Regions from separate parts of the Micromonospora sp. NPDC049662 genome, predicted to be linked through region 1. Evidence: riboswitches for the same ligand, from Rfam matches in the RefSeq annotation. Region 1 holds a riboswitch; each other region holds the start of a gene.
What was found. Region 1 has a riboswitch for S-adenosylmethionine ahead of thrC (threonine synthase). Riboswitches for the same ligand answer to the same signal wherever they lie in the genome.
Positions count from the first base shown of each region.

Region 2: another riboswitch for S-adenosylmethionine. It lies ahead of AB0J36_RS26120 (ABC transporter substrate-binding protein); the one in region 1 lies ahead of thrC (threonine synthase).
Region 3: another riboswitch for S-adenosylmethionine. It lies ahead of AB0J36_RS00920 (hypothetical protein); the one in region 1 lies ahead of thrC (threonine synthase).

Region 1 is NZ_JBFAOC010000003.1:112,505-116,741, forward strand. It holds gene AB0J36_RS03675 (DoxX family protein) at 341-790, shown strand; gene AB0J36_RS03680 (metalloregulator ArsR/SmtB family transcription factor) at 983-1,288, opposite strand; gene AB0J36_RS03685 (DMT family transporter) at 1,380-2,348, shown strand; SAM riboswitch class I at 2,416-2,551, shown strand; gene thrC (threonine synthase) at 2,562-3,848, shown strand; gene AB0J36_RS03695 (GNAT family N-acetyltransferase) at 4,085-4,237, shown strand, end outside.
Region 2 is NZ_JBFAOC010000045.1:30,447-34,683, reverse strand. It holds gene AB0J36_RS26125 (amino acid transporter) at 1-1,465, shown strand, start outside; SAM riboswitch class IV at 1,552-1,663, shown strand; gene AB0J36_RS26120 (ABC transporter substrate-binding protein) at 1,981-2,820, shown strand; gene AB0J36_RS26115 (amino acid ABC transporter permease) at 2,866-3,639, shown strand; gene AB0J36_RS26110 (amino acid ABC transporter ATP-binding protein) at 3,636-4,237, shown strand, end outside.
Region 3 is NZ_JBFAOC010000001.1:233,108-237,344, reverse strand. It holds gene AB0J36_RS00940 (GIY-YIG nuclease family protein) at 20-766, shown strand; gene AB0J36_RS00935 (hypothetical protein) at 726-1,076, opposite strand; gene AB0J36_RS00930 (hypothetical protein) at 1,755-1,895, shown strand; gene AB0J36_RS00925 (hypothetical protein) at 1,876-2,271, opposite strand; gene AB0J36_RS00920 (hypothetical protein) at 2,268-2,480, opposite strand; SAM riboswitch class IV at 2,509-2,629, opposite strand; gene AB0J36_RS00915 (hypothetical protein) at 2,713-2,934, opposite strand; gene pglX (BREX-2 system adenine-specific DNA-methyltransferase PglX) at 3,155-4,237, opposite strand, start outside.

The sequences.
Region 1 (4,237 bases):
CATGTTCTCGATCTTTCGGTCTGCAAAGACAATGGTGTCTCGACGAGCGAGGTGGCGTGACGCCCGAGTCGCGGCACCCCCCTGACAGTCGCTTGCCCCGCATCCGGGGCGGCTCGACAGGGTGTACGGGTAGCAGCCCAGCCGGTACGTTGAGGGTTCGGGAGCGCTCCCAGTGGGCGAGGCGCCGCCGTGTGTAGTTCAAATCAGGGCAAAGTCGCAGCTCCAGCACTGCGCTCTGAGTGCTACCGACGGGGATTTTCCCACTAGCAAGGAATTTATTAACATCGATGCCGCGAGGCCCCACCATGGAAGAGATCTGTCCCCTTCGATGGAGGTCTCCATGAACGTCTCTCGGCTCGGCGGGCCGACCCTGTCCCTGTTCCGCATCGTCATCGGCCTGCTGTTCACGCTGCACGGCCTCTCGTCGGTCTTCGGGTTGTTCGGCGGCAACCCGATGACCGGCAAGGCGGTACCGCTCGGCACCTGGCCGGGCTGGTGGGCTGCCCTGATCCAGCTCATCTGCGGCGCGCTGGTGCTGGTCGGACTCTTCGCCCGACCCGCCGCGCTGCTCGCGTCCGGCTCGATGGCGTACGCCTACTTCGTCGTGCACCAGCCGGACGACCTGCTGCCGCTGCGCAACGGCGGTGAGCTGTCGGCCCTCTTCTGCTGGTCGTTCCTGCTGGTAGCGACGCTCGGCTCGGGCCCGTGGGCGCTCGACTCGTTGCTCTTCAAGCGTCGCGCCGACGCGCCCTCGCCGTCGATGGCCGAGCCCAGCCCGGTGAACGCCTGACGTACCCCGCGCACGCGTCGCCGGAGCCTCGGCGTGTCGGCTCCGGCGACGCGTGCCGGTCGGGGAGGGAGTCGTCCTTCCGGTGATGCCGTGAGCGATTCAGCTCCAAAGGAGGTGCGGATGACATGCGCGCCCGCGCGCTTCCGTGGCAGGTGCCGGCGCCGTCACCAGCGCCAGCAGGCATCGAGCGGGTCAGGCTGGCGGGAGGGGAGTGAGGACCGCGTCCAGCAGGCCCGGGTAGAGCTTGTCCACCTCGTCGCGGCGCAGCCGGACCAGGCGGCTCGTGCCGGCGGCCCGGGTACGCGTCAGGCCGGCCTCGCGCAGCACCTTCAGGTGGTGGCTCCGGGTCGCCTTCGAGACGCCGAAGTCGAAGCTGCCGCAGGCCGCCTCGCCGCCCTCGGCGAGCGCCCGGACGATCTGCAACCGCACGTCATCGGCGAGCGCGGCCAGTACGGCGGTGACCGGTACGGCGGTCAGGTCGGGTTCGTGCAGCTCCATGTGACCAGCCTAACCCTTGTTCGACAACGATCGAACAACACCCTAAGGTCGGTGTCGTTGGTTCGAAGATACTCGAACATTGGAGCTGACGATGCGATCCCGCGCCGCCGCCTACCCACTGCTCGCCGCGCTCGCCTGGGGTGCGATGTTCCCGATCCTGGCCACCGCGCTGGCGAGGGTCGACCCGCTCAACCTGACCACCGCCCGCTATCTGTTCGCCGCCGTCATCCTGGTCGGCATCCTGCTGTTCCGCGAGGGGTCCGCCGCGCTGCGCCTCGGCGGTCGGGGGGTCGAGGTGGTGGTGCTGGGTGTCGTCGGCTTCGCCGGCTTCAACCTGCTCACCAACCTGGCCCTCGAACACGCCGCCCCGCAGCAGATCTCCCTGTTCGTGGCGACCACCCCGATCATCACCCAACTGGTCCGGTGGGCCCGGGACGGCGTACGGCCGAAGCCTGCCCTGCTGGCCCTCTCCCTGGTGGCGCTCCTCGGCGTCGGCCTGGTGATCACCCGCGGAAGCCTGGCCGGGCTCGGCCAGTTCGGTCTCGGCGGCCTCATGATGATCGGCGCGGTGCTCGGCTGGGCCATCTACACCCACGGCGCGACCCGGTTCGGCGCGTGGTCACCGCTGCGCTTCACCACGCTGACCGCGCTCGCCGGCACGGCCGCCATGCTGGTCGCGAGCATCGGCGCCGACGCCGTCGGGTGGCAGCACGCGCCGGCCGCCGCCGACCTGGTGGCGGTCACCCCCCAACTGGCGTACGCGGTGCTCGTCGCCGCCGTCGTCGCGGTGCTGGCCTGGAACACCGGTGTGCAGCGGCTGGGCGCGGCCAACGCCGCCCTGTTCATGAACCTCGTCCCGGTGACCACGTTCGTCGTGCAGATCGCCCGTGGCTACCGGCCGGAGGGGGTCGAACTGGTCGGCGCGGCGATCACCATCGCCGCCCTGGTCGCCGCGAACCTCGCGGCGCGCACCCGCACCCGGCCCTCGTCGTCGCCCCGGTCGACGGCGGTCACCGATCCCGTCGCGGTGGTCGACCCGGTGGCGGTGGCGGCCCGCTGACCCACTGGCTGGGATGCCCGGTGGAGGCGCCGGGCAACGTTGCCTAGACTTGACGGCACAACTGCATACCTCATCCAGAGGGGCTGAGGGATACGGCCCGACGACGCCCCGGCAACCACCCCGCGCGCTCACCGCTGAGCGACCCGCGGGGCAGGTGCCAATTCCGTCCCCGCCGCACCGTGCGATGCGGGGAAAGATGAGAGGACTCTCGACATGACGTCGACGCTCGCCGCCTCCGGCATCGACACCTCCGCCAGCCCCGCCCGCGCCCTCGTCTGCCGCGCCTGTTCGGCCCGCTACCCGCTCGCCGCCCAGCACGCCTGTTACGAGTGTTTCGGTCCGCTGGAAGTCGACTACGACACCGCGGCCCTCGCCACGGTCACCCGCGAGCAGATCGAGGCCGGCCCGAACAACATCTGGCGGTACGCCGCGCTGCTGCCCGCCGGGCAGGACCCGGCCACCCGGGTCACCCTCGACCCGGGGCTGACCCCGCTGGTGGCGGCCCCGCACCTCGCCGCCGAGCTGGGCATCACCGCGCCGCTCTGGGTCAAGGACGACAGCGCCAACCCGACCCACTCGTTCAAGGACCGGGTCGTCTCGGTGGCGCTGACCGCCGCGAAGGCGCTCGGGTTCACCCGGTTCGCCTGCGCCTCCACCGGCAACCTGGCCAACTCGGTGGCCGCGCACGCCGCCCGCGCCGGCGTGCCCTCGATCGTCTTCATCCCCAGCGACCTGGAGCAGGGCAAGGTCATCACCACCGCTGTGTACGGCGGCGAACTGGTCGCCATCGACGGCTCGTACGACGACGTCAACCGGCTCTGCGGCGAGCTGGTGGAGACCGACGAGTTCGAGGACACGGCGTTCGTCAACGTGAACGTCCGGCCGTACTACGCGGAAGGCTCCAAGACCCTCGGGTACGAGGTGGCCGAGCAGCTCGGCTGGCGGATCCCCGCCCAGGTGGTCATCCCGATGGCCAGCGGCGAACTGCTCACCAAGATTGACAAGGCGTTCTCCGAGCTGGTCGAGATCGGCCTGGTCGAGGCCCCGGCGGGCGGCTGGAAGGTGTTCGGGGCGCAGTCGGCCGGCTGCAACCCGATCGCGACGGCCCTGCACGCCGACACCGACACGATCATCCCGGTCAAGCCCACCGGCATCGCCAAGTCGCTCAACATCGGCGACCCGGCCGCCGGCCTCTACGCCCTGGAGGCGGTGCGCCGCACCGGCGGGTGGATGGAGTACGCCGACGACGACGAGATCCGCGCCGGCATCCGCGACCTGGCCCGTACCACCGGGGTGTTCGCCGAGACGGCGGGCGGCGTCACCGCGGCGGTGCTGCGCAAGCTGGTCGAGTCCGGCCGGCTCGACCCCACGGCGGAGACGGTCATCTTCAACACCGGCGAAGGACTGAAGACGATCGACGCGGTGGCCGCCCAGGTCGGCCCGACCCACCAGATCAAGCCGTCCCTGCGTGCCGCCCGCGACGCCGGCCTGCTCGGCTGAATCCACCGGGTGACTGGATTTTCGCTGTGAGTGTGGAAAACCCGCCGCGCAGGACTTGACGGCAGGAACCGGACGGCGCAAGATGCTCCGTGCGGGAGGGCATTTCGCCGAAGACTTTTGAAGTTCTTGCGACCCAACGCCGGAGGCGTTGTGCGAGTGTCCCTCCCGACCACGTCCGACAGGGCCAGCGAAAATTCGCTGGCCCTGTCGCTTTTGCACCTGCCAGGCTCGCCCACATGAGCATCACGATCGCGCCGTTCGACGGCACCGACCGGACCGCGGTCGACGAGGCGTACCGGATCGGAGCGGCGGCCACCGAGGCCGACCTGCCCGACTTCCCGCCGTCCTGCCGGCAACGCTTCGACGCCCAATTTCACACCCCGATGCCC
Region 2 (4,237 bases), on a different contig from region 1:
GGTGGTCATCACGCTGCTGCTGGTGGCGCTGCTCGGCGCGGTGTTCCTCAAGGGGTTCGGCGAGGCCATCGGGATCGCCGTCGTCCTGGTCGCGGTCTACCTGACGCTGAACGCGGTGGTGATCGCCGACGCGCTGTGGCGGGTGGTGAGCCACCCGAGCGCGGTCGGGGACTGGACGAACGCCCTGACCACCGGACACGGGGATCCCCTGCTGGTGGTCGGGCTGTCCCTGCTCGTGTTCCCGAAGCTGGCGCTGGGTCTGTCCGGTTTCGAGACCGGGGTGGCGGTGATGCCGCACATCCGAGGGGACCGCCAAGACTCGGAGGACCGGCCGTTGGGCCGCATCCGGGGCGCGCGGCGGCTGCTCACCACGGCCGCCGCGACGATGAGCGTCTTCCTGATCACCAGCAGCGTGACCACCACCGTGCTGATCCCGCCCGAGGCCTTCCGGCCTGGCGGGGCCGCCAACGGCCGGGCACTGGCCTACCTGGCCCACCAGCATCTCGGCGGGGTGTTCGGCACCGTCTACGACCTCTCCACCATCGCGATCCTCTGGTTCGCGGGGGCGTCCGCGATGGCCGGGCTGCTGAACCTCGTACCCCGGTATCTGCCCCGCTACGGCATGGCGCCGACGTGGGCTCGCGCGGTCCGGCCGCTGGTCCTGGTGTTCACCGGCGTGGCGTTCCTCATCACGATCATTTTCTCCGCCAGCGTCGACGCGCAGGGCGGCGCGTACGCCACCGGGGTTCTGGTGTTGATCACCTCGGCGGCGACGGCCGTGACGCTCGCGGCGCGGCGGCGGCGTCAGCGCGGTCGCGCGGTCGCGTTCGGGGTCATCACGGTGGCGTTCGTCTACACCACCGTGGCGAACGTGGCAGAGCGGCCCGACGGCGTGAAGATCGCCGCCTGCTTCATCGGCGCGATGATCCTGGTGTCGGCGCTGTCGCGGGTGTCGCGGGCGTTCGAGCTGCGGGTCGACCGCGTCCAGCTCGACGAGCTGGCGAGCGCGATGATCGACGAGCGCTCCGGACGTCGCATCCGCCTGGTCGCGCACGAGCCGGAGCGCCGCGACCTCGCGGAGTACCGCGACAAGCTGGCCCAGACCATGGCGGACAACGACTTCCCCGACGACAGCGACGTGATCTTCGTCGAGGTCCGGGTCACCGATCCGTCGGACTTCGAGACGGGGTTGCTGGTACGCGGCAGCGTGGCGCACGACCGTTTCCCGGTGCTCAGCCTGGCCAGCTCCTCGGTGCCGAACGCGCTGGCCGCGCTGCTGCTGGAGATCCGCGACCGCAGCACGCGCCGCCCCCACATCTACTTCGAGTGGACCGAGGGCGGCCCGGCCCGCAACGTGCTGCGTTACCTGGCGTTCGGGCAGGGCGAGATCGTCTCGGTCACCCGGGAGATCCTGCGCCGCCAGGAGCCGGACCGGACGCGCCGGCCCCACGTGCACGCCGGCTGACCGGCTCGCCGAGCGCGGGTCGCGGCCGGTGAGGGTGGTCATATCGGCTGGACGACCGACCGGTGGCTGCTGCTAGCCTCGGCGCAGGTCATGAGTGCCAGCGCGAAGCCCCGGCTCGCTGGCCGGCAACCCTCCTCCGCGGTGGGGTGCCCCGGGTGAAGACCAGGCACCGGCGGGACGTCGGTGCAAGCGTGGCCTGGCACCCAGGTCAGCACCAAGACCCGGGAGACCGCATGCACATCCTCAGCCCCACGCCACCGGCCGTCCGGCGTACGCCGGCCCTGACCCGGCGCCGCCACGTGGACCTGATGCGAATGCGCAGCGCGGCGTGTACCGCCGCCTAAAGCGCTGACCCCTCCCCACCCCGCCCCACCCTTCTTCGCGTCGATCATGAAGTTGTTGCCCGCCTGACCGGCGTGTCGCGGCAATAACTTCATGATCGACGGGATCGACGCATCCCTTTGGAGTTAGTTATGCGTATTTCTTCTCGTTTTGTTGCTGTTGGGGTTTCTTTGTTGACCGTTGGTTTGCTGGGTGCTTGCTCGGGTGGAGGTGACTCTTCGGAAAGTGGCGGCGGGAACCCGTACGGTCTGGCGCAGCCGGGTGTGCTGCGGGCCGGCACGCTGACCGACGCCCCACCCAACGTCTACCTCACGGACGGCAAGTTCACCGGCTTCGACAACGACCTGCTGACCGCCGTGGCCGGCAAGCTCGGCCTGAAGGTGGAGTTCGTCGGCACCGACTTCTCCGCGCTGCTCTCCCAGGTCAACAACCACAAGTTCGACGTCGGAAGCTCCTCGATCACCATCACCGAGGCGCGCAAGAAGACCGTCGACTTCGGCAACGGGTACGACTTCGGCTACTTCGGGCTGGACGTGCCGGCCGGCTCGCCGATCAAGGGATTCGACCAGCTCACCGGCGAGCGTGTCGTGGTGGTGCAGGGCACCGTCCAGGACGACTACGCCACCGGCAAGCAGCTCGACCCGGTCCGCGTGCCGGACTACAACGGCGCGATCAACCAGCTCAAGGCGGGCACGGCCGACGCCTGGATCGCACCGGCCGAGATCGGCGAGAAGTCCGCCGCCGACAGCAACGGCAAGATCACCGTGGCGGCCAAGCAGCTCAGCCCGGCGCCGACCGCGTACGCCGTCGCCAAGGGCAGCGACAAGCTGCGCGAGGCGCTGAACAAGGCCCTCGACGAGGTCATCGCCGACGGCACCTGGAGCCGGTTGCAGGCGCAGTACTACCCGGGCCGGCCGATCCCGGCGGACTTCAAGCCGGGCAGCGGCAAGGCGACAGCCCCGTCCGCGTCCGGGTCGGCGCAACCGTCGGCGTCCGCGTCGGCCGCCTCCTGAGCGGCCGGCGGTGACGAGCGAGCAGGGCGGCAGGAGAGGCGAACGATGGATCCGTTGAGCACCCTCTGGGAAACGTTCTTCGACGTCGACGCGATGCGCGAGGCGTTGCCCGAGATGCTGACCGTCGGGCTGCCCAACACGCTGATCCTGGCGGTCTCCGCCGCCCTGCTCGGCACGGTGCTGGGTCTGCTGCTGGCCGTGGCCGGCATCTCCCGCAGTCGGTGGCTACGCTGGCCGGCGCGCGTCTACACGGACGTGTTCCGAGGGCTGCCGGCCGCGGCGACGATCCTGCTGATCGGCGTCGGGTTGGCGCCGCTGGGCATGCGGGTCTGGGGACCGGAACCGTACCCGCTGGGCATCCTCGCGCTGTCGCTGATCGCCGCCGCGTACATCGGGGAGATCTTCCGCTCCGGCATCCAGTCGGTGGAGGCCGCCCAACTGGAGGGCGCCCGGGCGCTCGGCTTCTCCTGGGCCGACGCGATGCGGCTGGTGATCATCCCGCAGGGCATCCGGCGGGTGCTGCCCGCCTGGGTCAACCAGCTCATCGCGCTGATCAAGGACTCCAGTCTGGTGTACTTCCTCGGCCTGGTGGCCAGCCAGCGCGAGCTGTTCCGGATCGGGCAGGACTACGCGGCCACCACCGGGAACGAATCCGCGCTGCTGCTGGCGGGCCTGTTCTACCTGGCGTTGACCGTCCCGCTGACCCACCTCGTCAACTGGATCGACCGGCGGCTGCGCCACGGCCGCCCGGCCACCGCGCCGGACGACGAGGACGACGACACGGCGCTGCCCGCCACGACGCAGGGAGACCGGCGATGACCACGACCTCGGTGAGCGTGCAGGCGCGCGACGTCCACCTGGCCTTCGGGCCGAACCGCGTGCTGCGCGGCGTCGACCTGACCGTGCCCCGCGGCGCGACGGCCTGCGTGATCGGACCGTCCGGTTCGGGCAAGTCCACCCTGCTGCGTACGCTCAACCGCCTCATCGAACCCGACCGCGGCGACGTGCTGCTGGACGGACGCAGCGTGCTGCGGGACGACCCGGACGCGCTACGCCAGCGGGTCGGCATGGTGTTCCAGCAGTTCAACCTCTTTCCGCACCTGAGCGTGCTGCGCAACGTCACGCTGGCGCTGCGCCGACTGCGCAAGCTCGGCCAGGACGAGGCGGTCCAGGTCGCCCGCGCGCAGTTGGAGCTGGTGGGGCTCGCCGGCAAGGCCGACGCCCGGCCCGCGCAGCTCTCCGGCGGTCAGCAGCAGCGGGTGGCGATCGCCCGGGCGCTGGCGCTGCGACCCGAGGTGATGCTCTTCGACGAGGCCACCTCGGCGCTCGACCCGGAGCTGGTCAAGGGGGTCCTCGGGGTGATGGCCGACCTGTCCGCCGCCGGAATGACCATGGTGGTGGTCACCCACGAGATGGG
Region 3 (4,237 bases), on a different contig from region 1:
TCGCCGCATCCGACGGCGCATGAAGCTACGGGAGGAGGAGGCGGTCGTGGCATCTCCAGTTCGAGACCATCGCGTGCAGGTCGTGCAAAAGTGGGGCTTCGGGATGGCTCCCGTCAAGCCCGATGTTCAGCAGAAACGACGTCAGTCGGTAGCGGCCGTGCTGGACTACCTGCAGAACGCTCAGAGTGCGTCCAGCCCGTCACTGCTGGAGGCCCTGTCGGAAGTCAAGGGGCTCTACTCGCGCTGTCACAGGCAGGACCAGTGGGACTGGTTCACCGTGTGGCAACAGTTGGGCCGCCCTGGACGTAAGCGCTGCCTACAAGCTGGTGATGCGCTCGGTCGCCTACGGACCGCGATCAGGGATGGCGACGATGCCACCGCTGCGAAGCAGCTCACGCTCCTGACTGACGCGGACGTGCAGGTCCATCTGGCCGGACTCGTCGGGGAACAGCCGCGTGAAACGCCAGGAGCTGGCTACATCTACGTGCTGTCGACTCGCGAGCAGCCTCGGATGCTCAAGATCGGCTACACCGAGCGGACCGTCGAGGAGCGGGTGAAGGAGATCAACCGGGCGACAGGCGTCGTTATCCCGTATGGCGTGCGCGCCTTGTGGGTGGTCGCGGATGCTCCGTCAGTAGAGGCTGAGCTGCACGATCGATTGGCACCCTACCGGGTGCGCAAGGACCGCGAGTTCTTCGACCTCGACTTCCGCGACGCGTCCGCCCTCATCCAGGGCTACATAGATGGTCTCCGACGCGAGGACTGAAGTGATCGCCCGTGGCGAGCAGTTGATGGAAGGCCACACGTTCCTCCCTTAGATCAACGGGCCTGCCCGCCAACTCAGCCAGGAGTTCCGGTAGGCGCCACGTCGTCAGGTGTGCGTAGCGGGCGTTGTAGACGCCGACGGCTTCGATGGCGACCTCGTCAGGAAAGTCCAGCAGTACGTAGCCGAGCAACTGCATGATGGTCGGCGCTTCCAGTGATGACCGCCGTGTCCCGTCGCGGCGCTTGCTGCCGAGGCTCGTCTTGAGTTCGAGCAGCAGGCCTGCGGCGATCAGGTCGGCGTCGGCGTTCATCAATGATGACCCGGCGAAGGTCGGCCCGAGGGCCCAAGCGCCATGCCGCGCTGACAGGGGACGGCAGGAGGCTCCGCTCGGCGAAGGAGCGTAGAGCCTGGAGCTCGTCGAGGGCCGCGGGTGGGGCGAGCTCAAGTAGCTTCTCGGCGGTGATCGACCTTGGGGCCAGGGCCATCAACGGGGATCCGGGTGTGGGACCGACCCGGTATAGGTCGGTGAGGAGCGCCAGCGCCCAGCAGGCCCGGGCAACGACTTGATGGTCGGCTTCGCTGCCTGCGGCCGGCCCCGTGAACCGGACGGTCCCCACGTCTCCGCTTTGGGAGTAATTCAGCGTGCGCGCCAGTTCGTGGACCGCGTGCCGGAGCGGGGGAGTGCGCGCGCCGAGCAGTGCCAGGCGCAGATCCGGACGGGGGTGCACCATGAAGCGCACCATCCAGTCGAAGGCCGAACCGATGGTGCCGGGGTTCGCCTGGCTCCCAGGCACGACAAGGGAGCCCACGGATTCCCGATACCGTGCCTGCAGGTCCTGCCAGCGGCCGAACCGCTCCTGAATGAACAATCTCGCTGGCGAGGCTCTGTTGCTCAAAGCCACGGTCAGCGCCGGCCAACCACTGATGATGGTCATGCTTGGACCACCGGGAGCCGTCGTCGCTGCCCGTCACTGTCCATCATGGCCGGATGCTATCGAACAGCGCGGCATCCGAGCTGCCCGTTATCACCGGACCGTCGATGGGCGACGACCAGCCGGCTGCTGTAGGCGAGATCGGTTACCACCAACAGCAGCCGGCTGGGCTGGCGATCAACGAGCGGCGGCCATGAATTCGTTCTGCGCCTGCCGGAGGCTGCTGAGGTCGTTGGGGACGGGCATGACGCCGTAGCGGTCGAAGGCGTCAACGCTCGCTCCAAGCGACGGCGGCGACTGCCGCTGCCACTCGGCCAGCGGCACGCTCGAAGCAGTCAGGCGTAGTGGCTCGGCGAGCCGGGCGAACTCCACTTGCTGCCACTCGCGTAGCTCGTTGCCACGCCGCGCGGAATCCACCAGCGAGGCGGCGACCTCGGTGGTCGTGGCCGTCTCGGTGACCACCCGAACCCGGTGGTCGTGGCTGGCCTGCGGGACCTGCCGACACGTCTCGCAGGTCGTCGGAGAACGGTACGGCCACCGCGCCGCACTGCCGCTGGGCCGACACTCGATCATGAACGGCGACGTGGCCCAGCCGCAGTGTTCCGCACGCACAACACACACAGGTCGAGGTCACCGGCGATGTCCTGGCCCTGCCACTGCTGCTCCCACTCCGGCGTACGGGGCTGGCAGCGGCACCGCTGCTCGTGCGGGGCACCGTCGCGGAGGTGCCCACAGGTCAGGCAGACCGCGAAAGCGGCCAGGTTCAGCTCTTCGAATGGCACGGTGAACTCGCTCTCCGGTGCCACGAGGCACCCGCTCTTGCCGTACCGCAGCTTGCGGTCGGCCTGGTCTTCTCCCGGAGGCACCGTGCGCGGGTGGCGCGGTTGCCGGGTCAGCAAGCCGGGAGGCTTGACGCTGACCACTCTTGACGCCCAGGAAGCATAGAGATCATCGAGGCCGGGAGCAACCCCGGCCAACACGCGGAGGAGACCAGAGCCGACGGCGATGGCGGATTTATCCGTCGGTGGCGAGTCGGAGCCGGGCAAGCAGTTCCGCGACTTCCCGGGTCAGCTCATGGTCTGGGCCGTAGACCACGCAGAGGTCGTCGTGCAGCGGTTGCAGCTCGTCCGCGGCCTCGGCGGCCTTGTCTTCAGAGACCAGCAGTATGCCGATGTTGAAACGTAGGTCGAGAGCCGTGGGGGAGATGTCGCCGGAGGCGCGTACGTGCGTCAGCACCTGCCGGAACTGGCGCAGGGCTGTCCCCGAACCGGTAGACCCCCTCAGGCAGGCTGACCGTTGAAACGACGATTTTCCTGACCCGCTCGACTGCGCCCGCAGGATCGGGTAGATCGGTACCGAGGGCCAGTCCGTCAGTGAAGAGCCCGGTAGCGTGGAGCCGGAAGAATCATCATGTGGGTGGTTCTGATGGTCAGATGGCCTGACTGGGCTACATCGATCAGCTGTGCTTGCGGGGACGCCCGCGCTTCGATTTCACGGGACGCCAAGCGCGTAGATCCTCCTCAGTGACGTCCCACCGGACCATCAAGTCGTCTAGCAGTGTGCGGTGGCTCTCGTACTGCTGGTCGCTACACCATTGCTTTACCCACGGCAGCAACTCGAGCAGCCCGGCGAGCAGCGGAAGGCCGTCCTCGCGGGTCGGCGCGGCTGATGCGAGGCTGGACAGCACCATTGCTCGATCCTCGACGGGCCAGCCGGCCCACCCCACCATGGCGTCCTTGATGGCGCCTCCCGAGCGCGCATAGGACACGAACCGTTCGCCAGGCACGTCGTACTTGCCACGGTGTCGCCAGTAGCTCACCTTCAGGAAGTCGGCGCTGCTGTATTTCGGTGGCATCGGGGCCGGCCCAGTAAGACCCAAGTCCTGTTCCCGTTGTAGCCGCCACGTCTCCTCCCACTGAGCGCGCTTGGCGATGCCCGAGTCTCGATAACGTAGGGCGGCGAGGTGGGGGACGACCTCGTCCGCGAACAGGTCTCTCACGACGTCGACCAGCGGTTGGCCTGGTGCGTACAGTTCAGCGGCCTGGATGAACGCGGGGTCCTTGCCCAACAGCTCGGTTAGCGCCACGATTGTTCGCGGTCGTGCACGCCTTGCGCCGTCTGCGTTCTCGTACCAGAGCTCGGCCGTCTCGCACCTGTCGAGCAACCAGGTCCGCACCGCTCCGGCCGCCATGGCGTCCCAGCCGGGGGAGGCCCATCGTCGTTTGAACTCCGGCCGCTCCAGAGTCCGCAGCCGACTGTCCCGCTGCATCGCGTCGATGCGCCGCTCGACCACCTCGCGGTAGGACGCTGGCCAGTGGGCGGGCAGATCGGTGGTCGGAAGAGCGCCGTGCCGCACAAACCAAGCAGTGTCCAGCTCGCCGGCGACCATCTGCCGGGCCATGACGATCTCGAATGCTCGCTCGCCGAAGGCCAGCGGCGGAACGGCGGAGGCAGGGGCCACTAGGCCCTCTTCCTCGGTTACGCCATACCGGAGATAGACCTTCCAGTCCAGTTCCTCCTGCAGGGCCACCATGCGGGC